3 regions of the Blautia sp. MSK18_10 genome follow, and region 3 is predicted to be linked to each of the others. Evidence: riboswitches for the same ligand, from Rfam matches in the RefSeq annotation. Region 3 holds a riboswitch; each other region holds the start of a gene.
The links. Region 3 has a riboswitch for cobalamin ahead of LI074_RS09515 (ABC transporter substrate-binding protein). Riboswitches for the same ligand answer to the same signal wherever they lie in the genome.
Positions count from the first base shown of each region.

Region 1 (8,070 bases), on a different contig from region 3:
CTGCAAGTGCACCGGCTACCTGACAGTCTACATCATTCGTGTGAAGCACTCCTGCCGCAAACGGAATTCCCTGTCTCTGCAGTTTTCGATAATACGGAATTCCGCTTCCATTACCGCCAATTACAAACACCTGAGGTTCACCTCTGGGCGGATCCATCTCCACACATCCAAAAGCAGCATTATAGCTTCCTCTGGTAATTCCATACAACTTCCGAATATACTCAGAAGTAAAGATTTCTTCCGGAGCACCATATTTTTCTATATATTCTCCATGTACACAGATAACTTTATCAGATATTTTCTGTGCAAGATCCAACTCATGCAGCGACATGATCACTGTAAGCTGATGATCCAGCACCATCTGTTTCAAAATGGTAAGAAGTTCCAGCTTATGACGGATATCCAGAAAAGAAGTCGGCTCATCCAGTACAATGATCTCCGGCTCCTGACAGATAGCCCGGGCAAGAAGGATTCGTTGTCTCTGACCATCACTGATGGCTGTAAAATCCCTGTCTTTTAAATCCCATGCATGGACGGTTTCCATTGATTTCTTTACCTTTGTCTTATCCTCTGCGGAGAGTATTCCCAAAGTTCCTGTATAAGGATAACGCCCTGTGGCTACAATGTCTTCGCAGGTCATCAGTTCCGGACGCATACGCTCTGTGAGCACGACTGCCAGTTTCTGAGAGACCTCTTTATTGGTCATCTTTGCCATTTTCTCTTTATCCAGATAAACAGTACCACTGATCGTGGCAAGCTGTCTGGTGATGCTTTTAAGAATAGTGGATTTTCCGGCACCGTTAGGACCGATGAGAGTGAGGATTTCTCCCTTTTTCAGCTGAATATTGATTTCTCTGATAAGAGGTTTTCCGTCATATCCCACAGTCAGCTGATCCGTACGGAAAAAATACTGTTCCTGCCGGTCTGCTTTGTTATTTTCTGTTTCCTTTATTACATCTGCTATTTTCTCTGACATATTTTTTCCTGTTTTCCTTTTTTATGCTGCATCTTATAGTAATCTGCCCGGATAGCGTATTCTACTCCTGCTTTTTATATCAATTTCTCTTCTGTCTGCGGATCATGATATAGATTACAACCGGTGCGCCAAACACTGCTGTTACGGAACTGATACTGAGTTCTGTAGGTGCAAATACGGTTCTGGCGATCAGATCACAGAAAAGACAGAATACTGCCCCTCCCAGAAAGCAAGCCGGAATCACAAGGAGCGGTCTGGCTGTTTTCAGCAGGCTTTTTACAATGTGAGGCACTGCAATGCCAACAAAAGAAATTGGTCCTGCAAAAGCTGTCACACAGGCAGACAGAATACTGGATAAGAGAATCAGTCCTATGCGGAACAGCTTGATATTCACTCCCATATTCTGGGCATAAACTTCACCCAGCTGATAGGCACCGATAGGCTTAGACATAAAGAACACGATCACCATTGTGAGCAGAACTACTATTGCCATTACTTTCACATTACCCCAGGACATTCCTGAAAAACTTCCTAGTGACCAGTTGTGAAGATTAACGATATTGGAGTCATCCGCAAAGGTAACTACGAAATCTGTAACTGCAGAACAGATGTAACCGATCATGACACCGCTGATAACCAACATGGACATGTTGTGGACTTTTTTTGCAACCAGCAGGACGAATCCCATGGAAATCATAGAACCGATAAATGCTGCAATGATCATGGCTGCAGAACCCATGGAAATAGATCTGCTCAGAAAATAAATCATCAGAAGTGCAACTACCAGCTTGGCTCCTGAAGAAATTCCAAGTACAAAGGGACCTGCAATAGGGTTATTAAAAAATGTCTGAAGAAGAAATCCGGATACAGAAAGTGCTCCTCCAAGAATGATCACTGACAGAATCCTGGGAAGACGGATTTCCCATATTATATTGTAAGCAGTCGCATCTCCCTGATGTCTGAAAATAATATTCAGAATCTCACTCACTGAAAGATGAATGCTTCCGGCATTTACATTCCAGACAAATAAAATCATCAGAAACACCGCCAGTATAAGAAATGCCATCCAGTATCTGGCTGTACGTTTTTTGTCATCCATATTTTTTGTTCCTTTTGTTTTTATATTTCCTGCTTTTGGCAGTTCTGCAGAATCCCGCAAACATATTTCAGTGCCATTCGTAAATAACTATACCAATCGCATAGGATGCGGATTCGAGTGTGCCGAAAAGTTATAAATATCATTTTAACTTATGCATATATGCAAGTTCATCCAGCGAATCATCATCTGTAGTAAGGATTGTATGAATATCTTCGATCATGGTTCCAAGTTCGGTGGTTTCCTGGAAAAGATTTTTACCCGTACACCACACATTTCCATCCTTCACTGCCTTAAAATCTGCCAGAAGATTACTTTTTGCCAACAGTTCATCAATAGTAGAAAGTTCACCGTCGATAGTACTGTTATAGATGATATAGTCCGCATCTTTTGCTTTGGCATAAAATTCTTCCATCTGCATATTCATGGTAGACAAAGCATTATCACTTTCTCCTGTATCTTCGGGAACATATTTGCCGCCTGCCAGCTCGATCATGTTTGAAACATAATCACCATTCTTTCGCACATTGACAGCACCTGTGGAATTAATGTAAAAGAATGCTACTGTTTTACCTGTATCTTTATCATCAGAGGTCAGAACTTTGTCAAGCTTGTCTGTCTGCTCCTTAAATGCCTTCTCAGCTACATCTTCCTTTCCGAGAAGCACAGCATAGAGTTTCATCCATTCAGTTCTTCCCAGAGGATGGCTCTCATAACTGGAACGTTCTACCATTACCGGGATACCAAACTGTTCCAGTTTCTCTTCCACCTCCGGATTATGATGGATCATAGTTGATTCAATGGCAAGACCACAGCCTTCATCCAGGATCAGTTCATAATCCGGTGCATTGTACTTGCCTGCATAAATCATTTTTCCGGATTCCATGGCATCTTTTGCTTCCTGGATATACCATCCATTCTCCTGAGTTCCTGAAAGACGAATGCTGTCAATACCGTCAATTGCGCGGAAAAGATCCATGGCAGAGGTTGCTACCAGATAGATGTTGTTCAGCGGTTGTTGAATGACTGTGATATCTTTTTCAAGCCCCTTTGGAGCCTTTTTTCCCTCTGGAACTACAAGAAACTGTCCTTCCTGATCGATAGTAATCAGAGCATAGCCATCATTGTAATAGTCCACACTGAATTCTTCTGCGTAGGAAAGTTCCATACTGTGATCATAGGTAAGTCCCGGGATATCCACAGGAGTTTTTGCATTGTCTTTATCTGCTGCGTATGCTGTACAGACAGTGCATATACAGATAATAAATAATGCAACTGACATAAAACCGATAAATATTGTTTTTTGCTGTTTCTTTATTATGTTTTTCATCTTTATAATTGTTTCTTTCTTTGTTTGTAATTGTTCAGTACCTTCACAGTTACGAGTCAGAATACATCAAAAATCACTTTTGGAAATGGAAATTTGATATGATTATTTTGCTGTTTTTTCTGCTTCTTTGGCAGTTGTGGAATCAAAATTTAAGGTGTAGTCAATCTCGTGAGGCTCACTCATTGCTACTGTATCTGCTGTTACCTCCATCTCTGCATCAAATACGCTGACAGGGATTTCAAAAGTGGAGTTTCCGTCTTTATTAACCGGCTCATATTTCTCACCATCCACAAGCATATAATCATAGTTCGGACTGCTCCATACGATAGTTGCTGTAGCTTTATCGCCTTCTACATTAATGGCTGCAGGAGAATCAATGGTTGCTCTTCCTGAACCGCCTGTGAGAGTTACATCCATGGTATAATCGCCGTCTTCAAGATTCAGATCTGCCAGAGTCTTACCTTCACTTGTCTTACTGTCTTTCGCATCTTTGTCTGTGTCATCTGCTTTGGAATCTGCATCTTTATTTTCTTTATCATCTTTTTTTGCATCTGTATCATCGGATTTTACAGGATTTTTGACACTTACCTTATGGTCATACCATTTTCCTTTTGTTCCGATCAAAGCTACATCGAATTCTTCATCAATTGCGGGTACCGGGATATCAAATCCATATACTTCCTCACTCATTCCATCGCTGTATGTAACAGTATCTGTGGTTGGCTCAAGAACCTCTGCCCCGTCTTTCTGTGCATCTTCTGCCTTTCCGACGAAAAGGTTTACAATTTTCTTAGAAGCAAGGCTTACATGGATAGTCATCTTGCCATCCTTTACTGTAAGGGTTCCTTTTCCATCGTTTGCTTCATTTACATGGAACATTCCGCTGTCTGTATCAAATTCTGCTGTGTAGGTGCCATCCTCTAATGTATCACTCTTGGATGCATCTGTTTCTTTATTATCTGTGTTTTCTGAATCAGCATCTTTTGCAGTTGTTTCTTCTTTATCAGTGGTTTCTTCTGTTGCCGTATCAGTATCTGTCTTTGCAGCAACCGGGCTTGTACCGATCAGAGTAGCTGAAATAGTAAGTGCTGACATTAATAATGTAAATGAACGTTTCTTCATGATTATTTCTTCTCCCTTATCTTCATATTTTTTATAGTTTTTTCTATCGTGCTGTTCAACCCATCTGCTGCAGAGCAACAGGCTTTTGAACAGGTGATGGCAAATATATTATAGTAATTCCAGAAAATAATGCAATTAAGACAGTTCCTCTGGATCTTTCTCAGATGTGCGCACGTTACTGTGAACGGAATGAACAGAAACGTGCGAACTGTTTGCAGTATTTTATGGAATTGCTATGACTTCTTTTTTTCTTATCATATAATATATCTGCCCGGAAACTTTTGCAAGTTCTCCGGGCAGTTTATCTTGTTTGAACAATATTTTTTATTCAGCGTCAGCCTCTGCAGTATCAGCTGTTGTCTCAGCTGCGTCATCTGCCTGTGCATCGTCTGCCTGTGCATCGTCTGCCTGTGCATCGTCTGCACTGTCATCTGTTGCTTTGGCATCAGTATCTTCTGCTGCTGCATCGTCAGATGCTCCAAGAGAATCAATTGCTGCTTTTGTATGAGCCACATACAGATCTTCTACTGCTGCGATTCTTCCAAGACCTGCGATCTGACAGTCAACACTGTCGAAATCACCGGATGCCTCAAACTGAGATTTCCAGGAATCTGCATCATCACCAGCCATATCATTGTTAGCGTGGTCTCCGGCAACAACCATCAGAGGACGAAGGATTACATTCTTGAATCCTGCTTCTTTTACTTTCTCGATAACCTTGTCACATGCTGTGTCTTCCGGTTCTCCCTCTACAGTTCCGATGAAAGCGTTTGTGAATCCAAGATCATCCATCTGTGTCTGCATCTGGTCATAGGTTACGTTAGCTGTATGGGATGTACCATGTCCCATGAATACAAATGCTGTGCCTGCATCTGCTGCTGCTTTCATATCATCAAATCCAGCTTCCTTGCAAGCTTCATCTGTGATTGCCTGAGCAACTGCTTTCTTGTCATCATTGATCACTGTAGCGTCATCACCAACTTCACCGAGCATTGGCTCTGCAATTGCAACAGATTCAAATTTGTCTTTGTATCCATCAATTGCCTCTGTCATTTCATCATATTCTGCACCATGCATCAGATGTGTCGGCTGTACAACAAGATTCTTAACACCGTTAGCTACTGCACGGTCAAGAGCCTGCTGCATATTATCGATTACTTCATCATCTCTTGCCTGTACATGGTTGATGATGATCTGTGCTGTAAATGCACGTCTTACTGACCAGTCCGGATATGCTTTTGCAAGGGCATCCTCGATTCCTTTGATATCCTCTGCACGGCTGTCGTTGAAGGATGTACCAAAACTTACTACAAGAAGTTCATTCTCACCAATCTCATCCTGGTTACGAGGATCATCTTTGGAAGCATCACCTGTGTCACGTCCAAAGTATTCAGGGCTTGCTTCTTCACCTGTTACCAGTTCTTTCTGAGCATCTGTAAGTTTGTCCCATGCTTCTTTTGCTGCTTTGCAGTCTTCGTCAGTTGTGTCTGTTCTTTCCTGAACATAAATCTTATCGATCAGGGCACCAACTTCGTCTGCGGCTTTCTGATCATCATCAGAAGCTTCTGTTGTATCATCAGATGCTTCCTCTGTATCTGCTGCATCTGCATCGTCTGCAGCTGCTTCTGTGTCATCTGCAGCCTCTTCTGTTGCTGCATCATCAGATGCAAAAGCAACTGTACCTGTTGCTGCTGTCATGGAACAGGTCATGGATACTGCCAGTAATAAGGCTAACATGGATTTTCTTTTCATTTCGTTTTTCCTCTTTTATTTCTCGTATTTCCGGACAATTGTATGCACAAAAAAGGCAACTGCATATTCTGCAGCTACCGCTTTCCCATAAATACATGGTTTATATGTACCAGATATATCTGTAATTTCCGATTCTGTCTGATTCATTTAATAAAAGAGCTATGTATCGTTATGAGAATACAGGTTCTGTATACCGCAGACCTTAAATTCTACGCCAAGGCAGTTCTCCTGACTTCGATCATCGCTGTTTCTCCCTTCCCAGTTTCCCAGTGGTTTCTGAAAAGCAGCTCCCATACACAGTGACGGTATCGCTCCGGATTCTCACCGGATTCTCTTTTGCACATCAAGTACGATGCAACCTTTGCGTTATAACATTGCACATATTCAATTCGGATATTCTTTTTTTATCACATTTTAACAAAAATGTCAATACAATTCGTGTATATTTTCCTTTAATGTTTGGCATTAGTGTTACTGTTCACTCCGTTCACAGTAACGTAGCCAAAATTCATTCCAGATTGCCTGCGGCAATGGAATTTTGGCTTGTATGTATATTATCGCGTTATTCATTACACTTCTGTCAGGGCTTTGAAAAAACAGGTTCTGTTTCCGGTATGGCAGGCTGCACCGATCTGCTCTACTTTAGCAAGGATCGTATCATTGTCACAATCCAGTGTAAGGGATTTTACAAACTGGAGATGTCCGGATGTGAGTCCCTTCGTCCAGAGTTCATTGCGGCTTCTGCTCCAGTAAGTCATTTTACCTGTTTCAAGAGTGGTATTAAATGCTTCTTCATTCATATACGCCAGCATCAGCACTTCGTTTGTCTGATAATCCTGGGCTATAACAGGTACCATTCCATCACTGTTTAATTTAAAATCAGACCATGCGATGCTGCTTTTTAAATTCACTGTATTTTCCATTTTCTGTCTCCATCTAATTTATTGATTGCCATAAATCATTTCGTAAATTTTCAAATTTTACAAACTGCCCTTGGTAGACAGAACATCTGTGATCCTTGGATCATAGGATGTGGCTGCGTCCAGTGCTTTGGCAAAACTTTTGAACATTGCTTCTGCTACATGGTGATTATTCCCACCTGCCAGAACCCTGATATGAAGATTCATGCCACAGGCATAGGAAATGGCATAGAAGAACTCTTTTACCATTTCCGTGGACATGTCACCGATCCTGTCTGTGGTAAACTCTGCATCCCATACAAAGTAAGGTCTTCCGGACAGATCAATCGCACAGAGCACCAGGGATTCATCCATGGGAAGGATGCAGCTTCCATAGCGCTTAATCCCCTTTTTGTCACCAATTGCTTCTTTTAATGCAGTTCCCAGAACAATTCCTGTATCCTCGATGGTGTGATGGTCATCCACCTGAAGATCACCATGGACTCTGACACTGAGATCAAAGAGCCCATGACGGGTAAATCCATCCAGCATATGGTTAAAAAATCCCACACCTGTCTCAATATCAGAATATCCGGTTCCATCCAGATTTATTTTTAATTTGATTTCTGTTTCTTTTGTATTTCTTTCTGCTGAGGCTTCTCTTGCCATGGTTAAGTCCTCTCTGTCTTACTTATTTTCAAACACTCTGAATCCATTGTTTTAATGCGCAAACTACAGTTTACATTATAGCAGATTTCAGATTCAAAGCCTTACCATTATTCTTTATCTTCATCCTCAAAACGAACTGCAATAGAATTTGCATGTGCAGTAAGCTGCTCAGAAGTTGCAAACTGAATGATATCTTTGTGTATATTACGCAGTGCGGATTTTGAGT
Region 1 is NZ_JAJCGT010000004.1:31,413-39,482, reverse strand. Features, by position in the region: gene LI074_RS03280 (ABC transporter ATP-binding protein) at 1-976, opposite strand, end outside; gene LI074_RS03275 (FecCD family ABC transporter permease) at 1,056-2,042, opposite strand; gene LI074_RS03270 (ABC transporter substrate-binding protein) at 2,215-3,354, opposite strand; gene LI074_RS03265 (hypothetical protein) at 3,505-4,524, opposite strand; gene LI074_RS03260 (sirohydrochlorin cobaltochelatase) at 4,849-6,276, opposite strand; cobalamin riboswitch at 6,478-6,654, opposite strand; partial or broken gene hisI (phosphoribosyl-AMP cyclohydrolase) at 6,852-7,166, opposite strand; gene hisB (imidazoleglycerol-phosphate dehydratase HisB) at 7,257-7,844, opposite strand; gene hisD (histidinol dehydrogenase) at 7,952-8,070, opposite strand, start outside.
Region 1: it holds a riboswitch for cobalamin, as region 3 does, so the genes downstream of both, LI074_RS03260 (sirohydrochlorin cobaltochelatase) here and LI074_RS09515 (ABC transporter substrate-binding protein) in region 3, are expected to answer to the same signal.

Region 2 (8,070 bases), on a different contig from region 3:
CGGTCACAGCAATTCCTGTACTGAGAAGCAGTGCCATCCATTGTTTATTCATTTGTTTCCTCCGCGTTGTTAATCTAAAAAATTACATCCGGGTAAAATAGCACCCGCAATTCCTGAAATTACAAAATGACAGATGACTCTCCCCCTGTCATATAGCAGGTGGAAAGGACATCTGCCTTATTTTTTTGTATCATTCTTTCCAAATTTTGCAGCAATTATCAGAGCGATTATTACATTTATCAGAAAATTCCATCCATAAGTATCTTTCCATATGTTTAACAGGCAGCTCAAATCTGAAATTTTATTGTGGAATATAAATTCTCTTGATATAAATATAGCTGCCAGGCTCGCCAAAAACATTAATGAAATAGTCAGCAAAAATATTTTTATTTTATTCATATATATAAATTATACAGGATAGGAATCTGTAGACATTTTATATTCAGAAACTAATTTTGTTCTTGCTGAATCTGAATATATCGATATAATCACGCGCAATTTTGAACCATACATAGCTGTAATTGAAGTACCATATCCCTTTTTTTTGAATTTACTGTAATGTTCCTCTATACAATCACTCGCATAAGAAGAAATTCCCGCTCCAATTGCACTTCCTGCTATAGCTGCTCCTTCACCTCCGCAAGATCCAATTGCTGTTCCAGTTGCAGTTAACACAGCACTACATAATGCCTTTATAGTTTTCTTTTCGGTAGATACATTAAATGAAAAATTATACTTAGCGCGCTTCCATTGATTAAATTCCCGTGATTCATAATTATCAGCGCTTACAATATTTACATTGCTATCATTTGCATATACAGTAACTGTAAAAATTTGCAAAATCATACATAAAATTATAATTATAAATGCTTTTTTCATTCTCTTACCTTCTTTTGGGGTATGCAGTGTGTTGATAACACACTGCATACTGATTTTATTATTTAACAGTTACTTTTTTAATCTTTGAGAAAGAGCCATAAACTGCTTTTCCGTTTACTTTTCTGTAAGCACGTACTTTATAGTAACGGGTCTTTCCGGTGAGGAGGCTCTCGTCTGTCGCACCTGTACCTTTGGTGATCTTTATGCGGGTATAGGTACCATTTTTGGAATCGCTGGCATATACCTGATAGCCATCGGCACCCTTTACCTTACTCCATTCAAGCACTGCTGTCTTTGAAGTTGAGCCTGCGGACAGGGTCGGAGCAGAAAGTACTGCCTTTGCTTTCTCTGTTGCTGAATAGCTTCCGTATACTTTCTTTCCGCTTACATTGCGGTAAGCACGTACTTTGTAATAATAAGTCTTACCGGTAACTGCTTTCTTATCAAGGAAAGTAACTGCGCTGTTCTTTGCAGTAGAACCAATGGCTGCATATTTGCCATCCTTTGAAGTAGAACGGTATACCTTATAGCCATTTGCACCGGAAACCTTATTCCATGTTACGCGGATCGTACTGTAGCTTTCAGAATTTGCCGTAGCAATCTTTACTTTGCCAAGTCTGGCTTTTCCTGCAACACCATCTTTGTCATAGCTGCTTACAGTCATCTCGCCCCATGCGTAAGAGTACGCCTTAACAGTATAATAATAGGTTGTTCCTGTAACTGCTTTCTGATCCTTATAGGAAATGTCTGTTACCCGGGATGCGATCTTCTTCCATCCGCTGTCTGCAGTTCTGCGGTATACCATGTATCCGTCTGCGTTATCCACGCTGCTCCAGCTGATCTGGGCAGTCTTATAGTTGATTGCCTTTGTCTGAAGATCTGCAGGCATATCTGCCTTAAATGCACCCTGTTTACCCGCAAGTTCAATGTGGTAATCTGCCACGATCGTCTTGATCAGCCCTAACTGCTTCGCATTCCACATATAGGACTTGCCTTCCACACTCATGCCGTCGATCAGCTTCTGAAGTGCTGCAAGCTCTGCTTCTACATTTGCAATGTTCTCTTTGGTAACAGCAGTCGGAAGATTGCTGATCCACTCATCTGCCTGCTGTGCATCTGAAATGTCCTTACCTGCCTTGTCAGCCTGTGCCGTCAGTGCTGCGATAACCTCTGCAAAAGTCATCTCCTGACTGCCGACTTTGACTTTCAGGCCTGCCATGGCATCTTCCTGTCCCTGATAATCCTTAGCATAACGGTCAAGGAAAGCCTTAACATCTGCGTAGGAATCTCTGTCTACCGGGTGATCTTTTACTGTTGCATAAATCTGTGCTGCTTCATCTGCGAAGAACTGCTGATATGCACTCTGGCCTTTCTCATAAGTCAGTGCCATGGCAAGAAGCTTCTCCATATTCTCAACCAGTGCAGTGTTTTCGCTTCTGAATTTCTTCTCTTCTGTTTCTGTTAATCTGTCATAAGCATTCTTGGCTTCTGCGATCTGTTTCAGCTCTGCTTCTGTAAGTTCACGCTTAGAGGTATCACCTGCTGCCGGAACTTCCTCATCAGAGGAGAAATCAACATCTGTCTGGACATCTTCAGTATCTTCAGCTTCTGCTGCTTCTGCCTGAGGGATATCCACTGTCTCAGCTGCCTGCTCATCAACTGCATCACTGCTGAATGCGTCCGCACTTCCATCTGAGAAATCAGATCCCTCAGACTGTGCCGGTACCGCCTGTTCCTCTTCAACAGAAGCTGCCTCCTGTGCTGATGGAACTGTAGTCGGCTGAGGTGCCTCATATCCTCGTACTGTCTGCGCATCCGGGAGTGCTTTAAGCATTGCCTTGAGCGCATCGGCTTTCAGCTGGTAAATATAACCTTCTGCTTTCTCCAGAGAAGCTGTATTTGTAACCTGGGCTTTCTGCTGGTCATCAAGCGTATCATACAATGCCCTTGCATTTACCACATAAGCCTTCCAGTCATTCCAGATCTTCTCTGTTGGAACATTGTTATTCTTCTCTGTCAGTCTCAGAGGTCCGTCAGAAAGAGCACCTGAAGATGAAGTAGTGATATTCAGTTCATCGATAAAGGAGATCACATAAGCAACCTTCTCATCTGTACTCTGTCTGCTGATAAACAGTTCTGCTTTTTCAAGCTCTGCATAGTTTGTCACACGCTTCTTCTGATCTGCTGTCAGGGCATCATAAGCCGTTCTGGCTTCCACTACAAGAGCCTGTTTCTTCAGATAATTATCGGAAGTAACCTCACCGATCGCCTTGATCTTATCAACAACTGCAGCCGCAGCCTTCAGATCAGGGATCAGATTTCTCAGATACTGTAACGTACTGTAATTCGTAACCAGAGCCTTCTGCGCATCCGTAAGAGCATTGTACTCTGCCTGTACGCGGTCAAGAAGCTGCAGAACATACGGATCAAGAGTCAGTTCAGAAGAAGAAGGAAGCGCATCAATATCAGCGATAACCTTCTCTGCCGCTTTCTTATCCTTATCTTTCTGCTCCTGCTGTTTCTCAAGTTCTCTGATCTTAGCCTCTGCTTCAGTCAGCTTAGAGTAATTTGTAATTACAGATTTCTCTTCATCATTCAGTGAATCATAAAGAGTTCTTGCCTTCTCTACAGCCGCCTTGTCATCCAGTGTCAGCTTATCCGCTGCCGGAATCGCATCAATGGCTGCCATAGCTTTTTCAATAGAATTACCTGAACCAGTCTCTGCTGCAAGAAGCTTTCTGAGTGTATCCTTGTTAAAGATTGCCTTGTGAGTTTCGTCTAATGCTTCGTAAGCGTCTCTCGCTGCTTTGATCTGCTTTTTCGTACTGTCATCGTTAAGGGCAAGGATCTTGTCGTTAACGTCTTTTGTTGGAACAGTTACGTCTGAGAAATCCCAGAATACAGTTACCTGATCTTTCTGTCCCAGATTATTACGCTGATAGCATCTGACAAATCCATCTAAGCCTCTGGCAATCTGTGCCGGATCATACCAGTAAAATCCGGGAATTGTTCCTTTTTCAAAATTAATCAAATCAAATGTCGCATCCAAAATGGTGTTTCCATTTTTAATAAATCCTGCATTCTTGTCTAAAATATCTCTATCATATGTCGATGCATACAAAAGTCCCTGCGCATCGTTCCATGCATTATTTCCTGCTACCTGCGGAGGAGTTGGATTTTCATATGCAGCTGTACATAATGCTCCCGTTGCGCGCTGTACCTGCATTGGAACATATTCTGTTTCAAACGACTTGTTAATTGTATTTGTGACATCTTCAAATCCGGATTTGTTATACCAGTAAAGCAAAGTCTGCCATGCCATAAAATTGTCCGCATTATCCAGATTATGATTACCATCTTCTGATTCTGTCAGAGTTGCCGCTATATTTGCAGCTTTTTCATGAGCCCATTTGTCCATATCTTCATTTGTATAGTTTTTGGATTCATAACCAACTGCTTTCAATGCATGAATCGTATATTCTTTAGCTAAATAGTTCTTGCTGTTTACGATATCCGGTTGAGAAATAAATTCCAGAAGATCATAACTGTCAATGTCTCTTGGATCATATCCAATTGCTTCAATGGTAAGTACAAGTTTCTGATAAACATTATATTTGTTAACGTCTAATTCTTCACCATTATCTTTCATTTCCTGAAGTTTCTTTTTTGTATTAGCAAACCATTTGTCAAAATACTGTTTATCCCCATTCGGATAGTAATGACATCTTGCAGCAGTAAACACAAACCAGACCGTCGAATCAGTCCAGCATGGATTTTCTACATTATAAGAACCGCCTTTCAAAATAAGTTCTATCGCATCCTGAGCTTTTTGATAATACCAGTCATTTGTATGAGCTACCTCAGCTCCATTATCAAGAACTTCACAAGACCCTTTAAGAACATTAACACGAAAAACATATCCATCTTCTTTTGCCTGATCTGCTTTTGCAACTGTCAGACTTGGAGTTGTATTATCCTTCCATTCTACAGTCACAGGTCTGTTTCCAAGATAACTCATTTCTACATTAGCAGATTTGATGTCCTCTGTATTAAGTTCCGGTGTGACTCCATAAGTATCAATCAATGTTTGTTGTTTTGTTGTTATATTTGCAAATTCAAAATGATCAATATTAACAGTTGTATCACCCACATAAGGATAATAATAAGTATTCGTAGTACTGTATTTATTTTGATCTTTTGGCGTTTCTGTATTCCATACTTTTTTTTCAGTAATTATTGGCTTAACATCTAAGGTTATAATTGCTTCACGTGGAAAATAATATGGATATCCATCATTTTCGTCAGCAGACATTTTCCAATATTTATCAAAATCAAAACCTTCGTATGTCTCTTGGGAATGCATCTGCTCGGTTGTACGTGAACATGATTGATTGAGATCTTTTAAATCAGAAAGATCATCTTCTGTTTTACTTCCAGATATATAGGTATTTATAAATTTTTCATTATCGTAGTAACAATTTTCAAAAGTACAACAGCGATCTGGTAAAAGATCTGTAAATGGTACAATCATTATATTTCTTTCGAAGATTGTATCAGATGAAAACTGCTCAGCAAAATTATTATTATATGCTCCATAAGCAAAACAATTTACAAATTCTGTACCAGTATATAATTCTGCATTTCCAAATTCTGACAGACCTAAAACTACGTTAAAATTTTTTTGCTCCTCTTGTTCTGCATGAATAGAAAAATCCACACCTGAACTGCAATTTTTTATTAATCCTCCTCCCGAATCAAAAATTGAAAACAGCAAATTATTATTAAAATCTGTCAGATATACATTTACTGTACCTGTGACTTCAATTCCAAGTAATGTACCGCATGAATACTCATTTACCAAAAAAGAAGCACCAATATCATCATTATTCGTTAAATTAAATCTATCTATGTTAATTTTTAAGTTTTCTATGCTTCCTTCTACATCAAAAGGAAAAACTTCTTTTCCCTTCTCAAATTGATTTGTAGAATATTCAATGCTATGATTTTGTCCGTTAAACTCACCATCAAATTCTAACCAATTTGAATCATCTACACTTTCATCCACCTGAATTGAAATATCATTTTTTAATAATATGGTTTCTCCAGCAAATTTTTTTCCATTAATAATTTGATCTTTAAAAGTATAAAATCCCGTACTATCCCATATTTCATACTCACCAGCATCATTTTTTATGAATCCGGTTTCTGCTCTTACATCTATGATGGATAAACACAAAAACATAAATAGCATTAATGCTATAGATGGGATGAAATGCTGCATATTACTCTTATGTTTTTTATTCATTTCATTACCTCAAAAAACAAAGACTAGACATAATTTAATGTCCAGTCTTTGCTCAAATTCCATTTATTTTATTAATATGTTTTGAAAACTTCTACCATGGATTTACCTGCGTCCATTCTCCTTCACTATTTTTAATGTAACCCGTCTGACCTAAATCTAGTCCTGTCATCATACTAAATGCAAGGCATACACTTCCGCTATCTTTGGTAAGAACTGTATCTACGCCATTGTTATTTGTATTTCCATTAATCAAAAGCATCCAGCCTGAATAATTATTATAATCTTTTTCAGATAACCAATCTGTAGCATGTATCTGATTATTAAAAGTGCTGTTTTTTGCTAACCCAAGTTTCGTTTCAGTTGCATTTAATTTAGGTAAATATTTGTATTTACCTTTTAAAGCTATTGGATCTGAACTTATAGTACCGTTGTCTCCAAAAAATCTATTATTTTGAGAGTGTCCTGGCATCTTAATTGCAGGAATATAATTACTTGTATAAGTTACACCATCAAAAGTATAAGAAGTCTGATACCATTTCAGATCACCAAGATAATGATATTCAACACCTGAAATAGTTTCTTTTGTTTCAGTTTCAGCTGGATACAGTTTTTTCAAAGCATCCAAAGCAGTATCACCCTCATTCAGTGTTACATCAGCAGCGCGAATTACTTTGCCATTCATAACTTGAGTCTGAATAGATACTGGTAATGTAAAGGTGTTTTTGTCTGTTGTTTCTGATGCAAAGGCTGGAACACACATTGCCACAACCATCATAACAGCTATTAACAGAGCCATGATACGTTTTGTTAATTTCATTTTTGAATTTTTCATATTGTTCTCCTTTCTTTTATGAAATGAAATTAAACTGTTACCGATTCGCAAAGCATTGCAAATCTTTATATTATCGGAAATTTGTTTCCTGATAATATCTTGATTAATGATTGCTTTTTCCCAAAAAGGGTACAAAAAATAAACCTCTGCTCTGCCTGCAGATGTCCATTCTTCATTTTCACACACATTCTAAAGCCCGTCTCCTGACTTAAAGTTCCAGAGTATTTTTCAGGCATACTCTAACCTACTTGCTGCCCTTCTCAGAAATAATTTCCAATGGCTTCGCAGTGTTCGTCCTTATTACAGTGGGGATGAAACCGTACCGGTATCTCACCGGATTTCCAAAAGCTAAAGATAAAGAGATAACGTTACTTCCGATATTCTGTTATCAAAGTGCAAAAAAAATCCCTGCCGGATTCGGCAGGGAATATCAATGTACAAACCAAGAATCCACTCCTATCCTTTATATTAAAGTATCCCTTATGAATACTTCTACAAGAATACAGTGAATTGCAGACTGAATATACTACAAGGGACGAAAGCCCTGTTTGGGATTCTCACCCAACGATTCTTCAATCATTACCGTAGTAATGAGCTGTACATGTGCGCTAAACGCTATTCGTTTTTTACGAAACCATCTTAACATTTTATCCATAATTTGTCAATATCCCGATTACAAATAAATTACTGTTCACTCCGTGCCCAGTAACACGCTACGCGATGCACAGAATTTATGCTAAACGCATAAATTCGCGCGGTATTTCTCGGGTTTTCTGTGACCTTCGCTCACAAAAAACACCTCGCGGGATACTACCAGTGAATAGTAATACAAATAATTACTTCCCTTATTATCCCCGGAATACGTCTGAGAAAACACTCTTTTACAGAATCTCCACAATGCGGAATATACAAATCAAAGGAATGATCTTCCACACCTCGGTTCTAAAGTCCATACTCATCATAATACTGCCTGCGCTTTTTAGCATCTGTCACTACGATCTGAATCTCATCATTTCTCTTATCAAGAATAAGTTTATTAATCAAAACACTAAGG
Region 2 is NZ_JAJCGT010000017.1:1,101-9,170, reverse strand. Features, by position in the region: gene LI074_RS08645 (Ig-like domain-containing protein) at 1-52, opposite strand, end outside; gene LI074_RS08640 (hypothetical protein) at 409-879, opposite strand; gene LI074_RS08635 (fibronectin type III domain-containing protein) at 938-6,184, opposite strand; gene LI074_RS08630 (hypothetical protein) at 6,276-7,202, opposite strand; cobalamin riboswitch at 7,193-7,407, opposite strand; gene LI074_RS08625 (hypothetical protein) at 7,959-8,070, opposite strand, start outside.
Region 2: it holds a riboswitch for cobalamin, as region 3 does, so the genes downstream of both, LI074_RS08630 (hypothetical protein) here and LI074_RS09515 (ABC transporter substrate-binding protein) in region 3, are expected to answer to the same signal.

Region 3 (8,070 bases):
AGCAGAACATACCGCGCTGACGGCCATTCCGGCAAGGATCAGTTTAGCAGAAGTAGCTTTTCCGCCCATGTTTGCAATGGCAATTACTGCAAAAGAAGTGACCATTGCACCAATAAATGCAGGAACACCAACTGAGTTTCCACCGAGAAATCCACCAACTCCAAGCATGATCGCCAGTGTTGCACCAAGGGATGCACCGGATGAAATACCAAGTACATACGGATCTGCCAGTGGGTTCTGGACAATCGCCTGCATAACTACGCCACAGACGGAAAGAGCCATTCCAACTGCCAGAGCCAGCAGGACTCTGGGCAGCCGGATCAGCCACACAACATCGTGAACTGCGCCTTCTGCATAGGCGGACAGGCTTTTGATATGAAACAATTTATATGCAATGACACTGTAAACATCTTTCAGTGACAGATCTGCATTTCCAAAAGTGATTGCTGCAAGAATGGAAAAAATCAGAAATGCCGCAAGCCCGATAAGAACTGCCACATACATGGATGTCCTGAGCACACTGCCTTTTTTTGTCTGTGAACCCTGTTCTTTCACTGTTATGTCCTCAATCAGTCAAGATTCACATCCGGATATAATCCTTTTGCGAAAGTTTCAATACCATCCTGTGTACGTGTTGCACTTGCGTACATTTCACTGAGCATGATCGGATAAACACGACCGTTCTTTACAGCGTCAAGGCTCTGAAGTGCTTCGTCATCCTTAATAACGGCAAGCTGGCTTTCTTTTACAGTTTCCGGATCATCACCTGCATATGGCATGTATACAACAAAAATCACATCAGGGTTTGCTGCAATGATATCTTCTTTTCCTGCTGTAGAAGCATCCGGGTTTGCCAGAGTCGCACCCAGTTGTGTTACCATATCTCCACCAAGGCTCTTTGCACCATAGTTTGTGATATCTTCTCCAAGAGGTTCCAGAACCATTACGCTTGGTTTCTCTTCTACATCTGCTGTTGCTGTAAGAGTTTTATCGATCACTGCCTTTGCATCATCTACGATTGCCTGTGCTTTGTCCTGTACATCAAAAATCTTTCCAAGATTTAAGATGTCTGTAAATTCATTCTCCAGAGTTCTGTCTCCGTCAGGGCGTGTGTTTGTGTTGTAATAAGTGTTGCAGCCTTTGTCGATCCAGTCTGTTACATTTCCGAGATTTTTATCAGAAAACAGGGAGCTCCAGGATAAGATCATGTCTGGCTCCAACATCGTTACAGTCTCAAGGGATGGGGTAAATTCATCAAGATAATTTGTTTTTGAAAATGCATCTTTAAGTTCATCCGGAACTTCATTGTCAAGACCTGCAGTAGCTACCAGACGGTCTTCCAGGCCAAGTGCAAGCATGGTTTCAATGCTTCCCTGATATACAGCAAGAACTTTCTCCGGTGCCTTTTCATAGGTTGTTTCGATTTCATTTCCATCATAATCATAGGTTGTGATGGTCAGAGGATATTCTGTCTTTGTACCTTCTGCGTCTGCTGTCTTATCTGCATCTGCTGAATCCTGTGCGTCTGCATCTTCCTGTGTATCAGAGTCTGCATCTGCTGCCGGCTGATTGTCCTCTTTGATTGTCTCAGAGTCTGCTCTCTCTGCTGCAAAAGCTGCCGGAGCTGCGGAAACTGCCATAGCTGCTGCCATCATAATTGCCATGATTCTTGTGGATAAATACCTGTTTTTCATTTGACTTCCTCTCTTTTCGTATATGTTATTTACCTGTTCGTGTAACCGAAAAGATGGGACTTCAGAAAAAGTAAAATAGAAGTGATAAGAATAACGGATACTTTTTACGGAAGCTCCTTCTTTACGCTGTCAGGCAGGTTTCCTGACTCACAGATCACAGAAAGTTCCCATAAAATAAAAACTGATACAACATCCATGCTTCAGCAGTTCATGAATGTTGTATCAGAAATATTTCCAGATACTCTCTGACAGCCGGATTCCGCCTTCTCACATATTTATGCAATGACATATTACAATCCCGCTTTTTTCTGTATACAGTGGCGCAACCGTTCAGGCATTTCACCTGATTCCCTCTCACATTATCATACACAAAATCTGTGTATGATAATGTTCACTTAACAGCTATTCAATTACGCTGATATAATTTTAGCACACTGCTTTTATAATTACAACCATATTCGAGACACATCAGAATTCTTTCTTCTCCATAAGCCGGACACCAATCCAAAAAGATCCCATATATACAATTACTGTAAATAATACAACTCCGGCCAATACCATTCCCCAGTTCAGTCCATTCAGCCATGCATCGACTGCGTCTGCTGAAAGTCCCATTGTTTTTATCAGAATATAAACTACGGCAAATATAATAGCCCACATGACCATTGCAATATAACGTCCTTTTTCCGCTCCAAAATGTATTACAAGCGGGAGCGATACCGCCAGCATAAGAAGTGCCAGTGGAATGTATATCAGAGTGCCAATAATTTTCTCACTCAGGCACCCCTGAAGCTCTGCCACACCTTTACAGATCACTCCCGTTATTGCTTCAATTCCCCACGCTGCAGCCGTAAGCCCTGCTCCCAGCAGATATTTCTCCGCCACATACTGTTTTCTGGTAACCGGCAAGGTCATAAGAAATGCAAGACCATTATCAAACTCATCATAACTTATAGTCGTAATAGCAAAAATTGCTGTGACAATCGTAAAATATCCTGCAGCAAAACTGACACTCCCGCTTCCTGTCAGATTCAGGATGACTCCCATTATAACAACCATGATAAAAAACTGTTTCTGCTGTTTCATCAGTTCTATATCCTTTACAAATAATCCCTTCATACCTGTTCCTCCATCATCACTACCAGATCATCAATCTTTCCATTCTCAATTACAACATCCGGATAATTTTCCATATAAAATTGTTTCTGGTTTGTCAGACACCTGTATCCATAAGCTTCTTTCCGGATCTTAATAAGGTATTGCTGATCCAGTTTTTCGTACTCTTCTTCTGCAACTTTAAGAACTGCATAATCTGACAGCAGTACATCTGTATCCTCATGAAGGATAATTTTTCCGGCATGGATCATATAAAAATCGTCACAAAGACTCTCCAGATCTGATGAAATATGGGAACTGATCAGAATAGAACTGCTTTCATTTTCTTCCATATATTCTCTCAGCATGTTCAGCACCTCATCCCTGGCAATCACATCCAGACCAACTGTGGGCTCATCCAGAATCAGCAGTTCTGCCTTATGGCTTAATGCTGCCAGTACTTTAAACTTTGCTTTCATACCAGTGGAAAATTCTTTGATTTTCTTGTCTGTGGGCAGATTGAATCTCCTGCACTGCTGCAGAAATTCATCTCTGTCAAAATCTGGATATATGCTTTTCATGATATTTGCCACGCCCGCTGCTGTCAGATACATACTGAAGCCTGAATCTGCAAAAACAACTCCCAGTTTCCGCTTATCCTCCGGCTTAAGCTCTTCTGCCTTTTTCCCAAAGACCTCTATCTCTCCGCCATCCGGATGAATCAAGCCGAGCAAAGCTTTAAATGTGGTGGATTTCCCGGAACCATTTCTTCCAATAAGTCCTGTAATCATCCCAGGCTGTACTTCCATAGAACAGTCCAGCGAAAAACCTCTGTAATGTTTCTGCAAATGACTGATTTTCAACATGTCTTAGTCCTCCATGATCATTTCAAAAAGATTTCTGATTTCCTCATCGTTCAGTCCACATCTTCTGCCCTTCATGATTGCCTGCTCCAGATCATGTTCTACTTCTTTGAGCTGTTCTTCCCTCATCAGGTTTTTATTTGTGGCTGCAACGTAGGTTCCTTTTCCATGAACAGTGACGGTAAATCCCTCTTCTTCCAGATTGTCGTAGGCTTTCTTCACAGTCAGGGCACTGATCTTCAGCTCCTTTGACAGACTGCGTACTGAAGGTAATACAGTGTCAGGCTGTAACTCTCCTCTGATAATTGCAGACTTAATCTGGTCTATGATCTGTTCATAAATAGGTACCATGGATGAATTATTGATTATAATATGCATATGTGTCTCCTCCATCTACAAACAGTATATAACAGCGTATAACTGTTGTCAACTGTTTTATACTGTTATACATTATATTTTATCAAACGAGTCTGCCTCCCCCTGTTCATTGATAACATCTCACTTCGATTTGCAGACTAAAAACATTTTTACAGACAAAAAGAAAGATGGATTCGGTTATAAAATTTTCCAAATCCATCTTTCTTCTTATCAGATTCTTAATCCACATTGCTACGTATCTCTACACCGAATAACTTCTCTGCAGGGAACTCACTTAATTCGGTTAAAGAATTGTTTTTAATTTGTTTTTATGTAATTGTTTTTTCTCTGTTTTTTACTCTGTCAAATACGCCTTCAGTTTCTCCATATCAGCTTTCATCACTCTCCGTCCCACCTCATAAATCTCCTTTAAATGGGCCGGATCACGCTCAACCGGTTTTGCACTGATGTCTCTGTCCGGGCGGATAACATGGATCCTGCCCTCTTTTTCCAGATATGCGATTTTATCAAGCATACGATTATACTGAATATGACGTTCATCCAGAAGCTTTACAAGCTCCGGATACTCCCTGAACTTCAGTCTGAGCAGCGGCATCAGCTTATTATGTTCTTTTCTGTATCCCGGATGACGGGTACATACTACCACATTTTTCTCATAACCCTGTGAAAGCATCCAGTTTACAGGTATCGGATCTGAGATGCCTCCGTCCAGATACATTCTTCCATTCAGATTTACCGGTCTGGCAGCCAGTGGCAGGGAAGCTGATGCGCGCATCCATTCCACATCCAGCCTGTCTCCCATTCTGCATTCCTGATAGCAGGGTTTCCCTGTTTCAATATCTGTGCATACAACCGTAAACTTCATGGGTGATCTGGCAAATGTCTCTGTGTCAAAAACATCCAGCTTCCAGGGCACCTCCCCATATGCAAAATCTTTGCTGTAAAGATCGCCGGTAGTGATCCAGCTTTTCAATCCCATATATCGTTTATCCTTGCAGAATCTGGTATTATAACGAAGGGTTCGTCCAATCTGGCGGGACTTATAATTACATCCAAAAATTGCACCGGCGGAAACGCCAACTGTAGAATCTGCATAAATCCCCTGCTCCATCAGCTCATCCAGAACTCCGGCTGTATACAGTCCCCGCATACCTCCACCTTCCAGAACCATTCCGAGGCCTTTCTTTTTATTGTCTTCCATAGCTATTCTCACTTTTCACTTTCTTTCACATATTCATTTCGGATTGCAAATCCATGATCCATAGGGCCACTTCCCTTTCCCAGGTCAAGCATTGCCGCCAGTGCTCCTGAAATATACTGTTTGGAACGTTTTACAGCAGTCTGCAGGTCATATCCCTTTGCAAGATTGGAAGCAATGGCACTGCTCAACGTACAGCCTGTTCCATGTGTGTTTGGATTATCGATACGCTTTCCTTCAAACCAGCAATATTTTCCATCATAGTAAAGCAGATCATTTGCATCATTAATGCTGTGTCCGCCTTTGCAAAGTACTGCACAATGATATGTCTCAGAAATCTTTCCGGCAGCCTCTATCATTTCCTCTGCATTGGTCACTGACATTTCAACCAGAACCTCTGCCTCCGGAATATTCGGAGTAAGCACATCAGCCAGTGGAAACAGTTCCTGCTTCAATATCTCCACTGCATCATCACTGATCAGCTTGGCACCGCTTGTTGCAACCATAACAGGATCCACAACAATGTTTTCCGCTTTATATTGTTTCAGTTTCTCTGCTATTACATGAATCAGATCTTTATCTGATACCATTCCGATTTTTACCGCATCCGGATAAATATCCTGAAAAACAGAATCCAGTTCCTGCCCCAGAAATTCCGGTGTTACATTTAATATTGCCTGTACACCGGTTGTATTCTGTGCAGTTAATGCGGTAATGGCACTCATTGCATATACACCATTTGTGATCATTGTCTTAATATCTGCCTGGATTCCGGCGCCTCCGCTGGAATCACTTCCTGCGATCGTCAGTGCAGTTCTCATAATTGTCTTCCTCTCATTTCTGCTATAATACAATCTTATCTACTGCCTCTTTCAGTTCTTCTGCTGCTTCTTTAATGTTATTCTGAGCATAAATGGCACTGATCACTGCCACACCGCAAATCCCTGTTCCCTTTAGCTGAGATATATTTTCTGCTGTGATCCCCCCGATTGCCACCACAGGGATAGATACCGCTTCACAGATTGCCTTCAGTGTTTCATGGGGAAGTTCTGCCGCATCTGCTTTTGAACCGGTTGCAAATACTGCTCCCACCCCCAGATAATCTGCACCACGCTCCTGTGCAAGCAATGCCTGCTCTACCGTTCGTGCCGAAACTCCCAGGATTTTATCCGGTCCAAGTTTCTCACGCACAGCACCTGCTTCCATATCACTCTGCCCTACATGAACACCATCTGCATTCATCTTCAAAGCAATTTCCACATTGTCATTTATGATCAGAGGTACCTTATAATCTCTGCATAATTCCTGAAGTTCAGCTGCTTCCTGCAGGAAAGTTTCATCATCTGAATTTTTATCTCTGAGCTGCAGAAAGGTTACGCCTCCATCCAGACTCTCCTTTACCACTTCCTTAAGGCTCCGCCCATTAAGCCAGTGACGATCCGTTATTGCGTATAAGCGCATTTTCTCTTTATCGAATTTCATGTTTCACTCCTCTTTTCTACTCTTATCTATAGCAATTTATCCCAAAAGTTCTGCTGCAACTTTCTCCAGCTCATCTCTGATCTTAATATGCTGCGGACATACTTCTTCCCACTTACCACATTTCACACATTCATTGGCAGATTTCCTGCCATGTTTGCCTGCCAGCCATTCTTCCTGGTGAACTGTGCAGTTGCTTCTTCTCTTGTCTTGCAGTTGATCCATGCTGCATTCTTTGTAAAAAGAGTCATATATTTTTTACATACTGATAATTCCCAAAACGTTTGCAATAGAACTCAGCAAAATAATGATCAGGCAAATCGGTGCAAAGTATTTGATAAATACTCTGTACAGTTTCTTTCTGCGGAATGGAGAAGACTGTTCAATTTCTTTTACCATTCCATCAATACCAACAACACGAAGAATCAGAATACAGGTTGCAAGTGCTGCCAGCGGCATCATTACTGAGTTTGTTATAAAATCGAAGAAATCAAGGAAGTTCATTCCAAAGATACGAATGAAATCCAGAAGTCCATATCCCATGGAAGATGCGGTTCCAAGTACAATCATGATCACGACCATCAGACCGCAGCATTTCTTACGGCTCCAATGAAGTTCGTCCATGAATGTGGAAACACTGGTTTCCATCAGGGAAACTGCACTTGTCAGAGCTGCAAGTAATACAAGTATGAAGAATACGATTCCTGTTGCAGTACCAAATCCCATACTTGCAAATACTTTTGGCAATGTGATAAACATCAGAGATGGTCCTGCCTGAAGTGTTTCAGGATTTCCACCGGAGAATGAAAATACCGCCGGGATGATCATCAGACCTGCAAGGATTGCGATACCTGTATCGAAAACCTCAACCTGTGTGGTAGATCTCTCGATATCCATATCTTTACGGACATAGGAACCGTAAGTATACAGGATTCCCATTGCAATGGATAAAGAATAAAACATCTGTCCCATTGCTGCTACTACTGTCATCCAGGAGAAATTTTTCACATTCGGAATCAGGAAATATTTCACACCTTCAACAGCACCCGGACGTGTGACAGAATAGATTGTAACTACGACTGCCAGAACTACCAGAACCGGCATCATGATCTTTGACATTCTCTCTACACCGTTCTGTACACCACCGAGAATGATGATGAATACAAGCGCCGCAAATACCAGAAACCAGAGTTCCACCTGCCAGGAATCGGAAATAAAGTTTCCAAAATATCCGTCTTCCGCTACTGCCTGGACATTTCCTTTGAAATATTCCACAAGATACTTAATTACCCATCCGCCAATCGTACTGTAGTAAGGAACGATCAGCATTGGAATCACTGCATTTAACCATCCGCCGATTTTG
Region 3 is NZ_JAJCGT010000019.1:53,851-61,920, reverse strand. Features, by position in the region: gene LI074_RS09520 (FecCD family ABC transporter permease) at 1-555, opposite strand, end outside; gene LI074_RS09515 (ABC transporter substrate-binding protein) at 570-1,694, opposite strand; cobalamin riboswitch at 1,810-2,088, opposite strand; gene LI074_RS09510 (ABC-2 transporter permease) at 2,163-2,813, opposite strand; gene LI074_RS09505 (ABC transporter ATP-binding protein) at 2,810-3,655, opposite strand; gene LI074_RS09500 (GntR family transcriptional regulator) at 3,659-4,030, opposite strand; gene LI074_RS09495 (patatin-like phospholipase family protein) at 4,365-5,231, opposite strand; gene thiD (bifunctional hydroxymethylpyrimidine kinase/phosphomethylpyrimidine kinase) at 5,240-6,049, opposite strand; gene thiE (thiamine phosphate synthase) at 6,072-6,710, opposite strand; gene LI074_RS09480 (hypothetical protein) at 6,747-6,932, opposite strand; gene LI074_RS09475 (sodium-dependent transporter) at 6,966-8,070, opposite strand, start outside.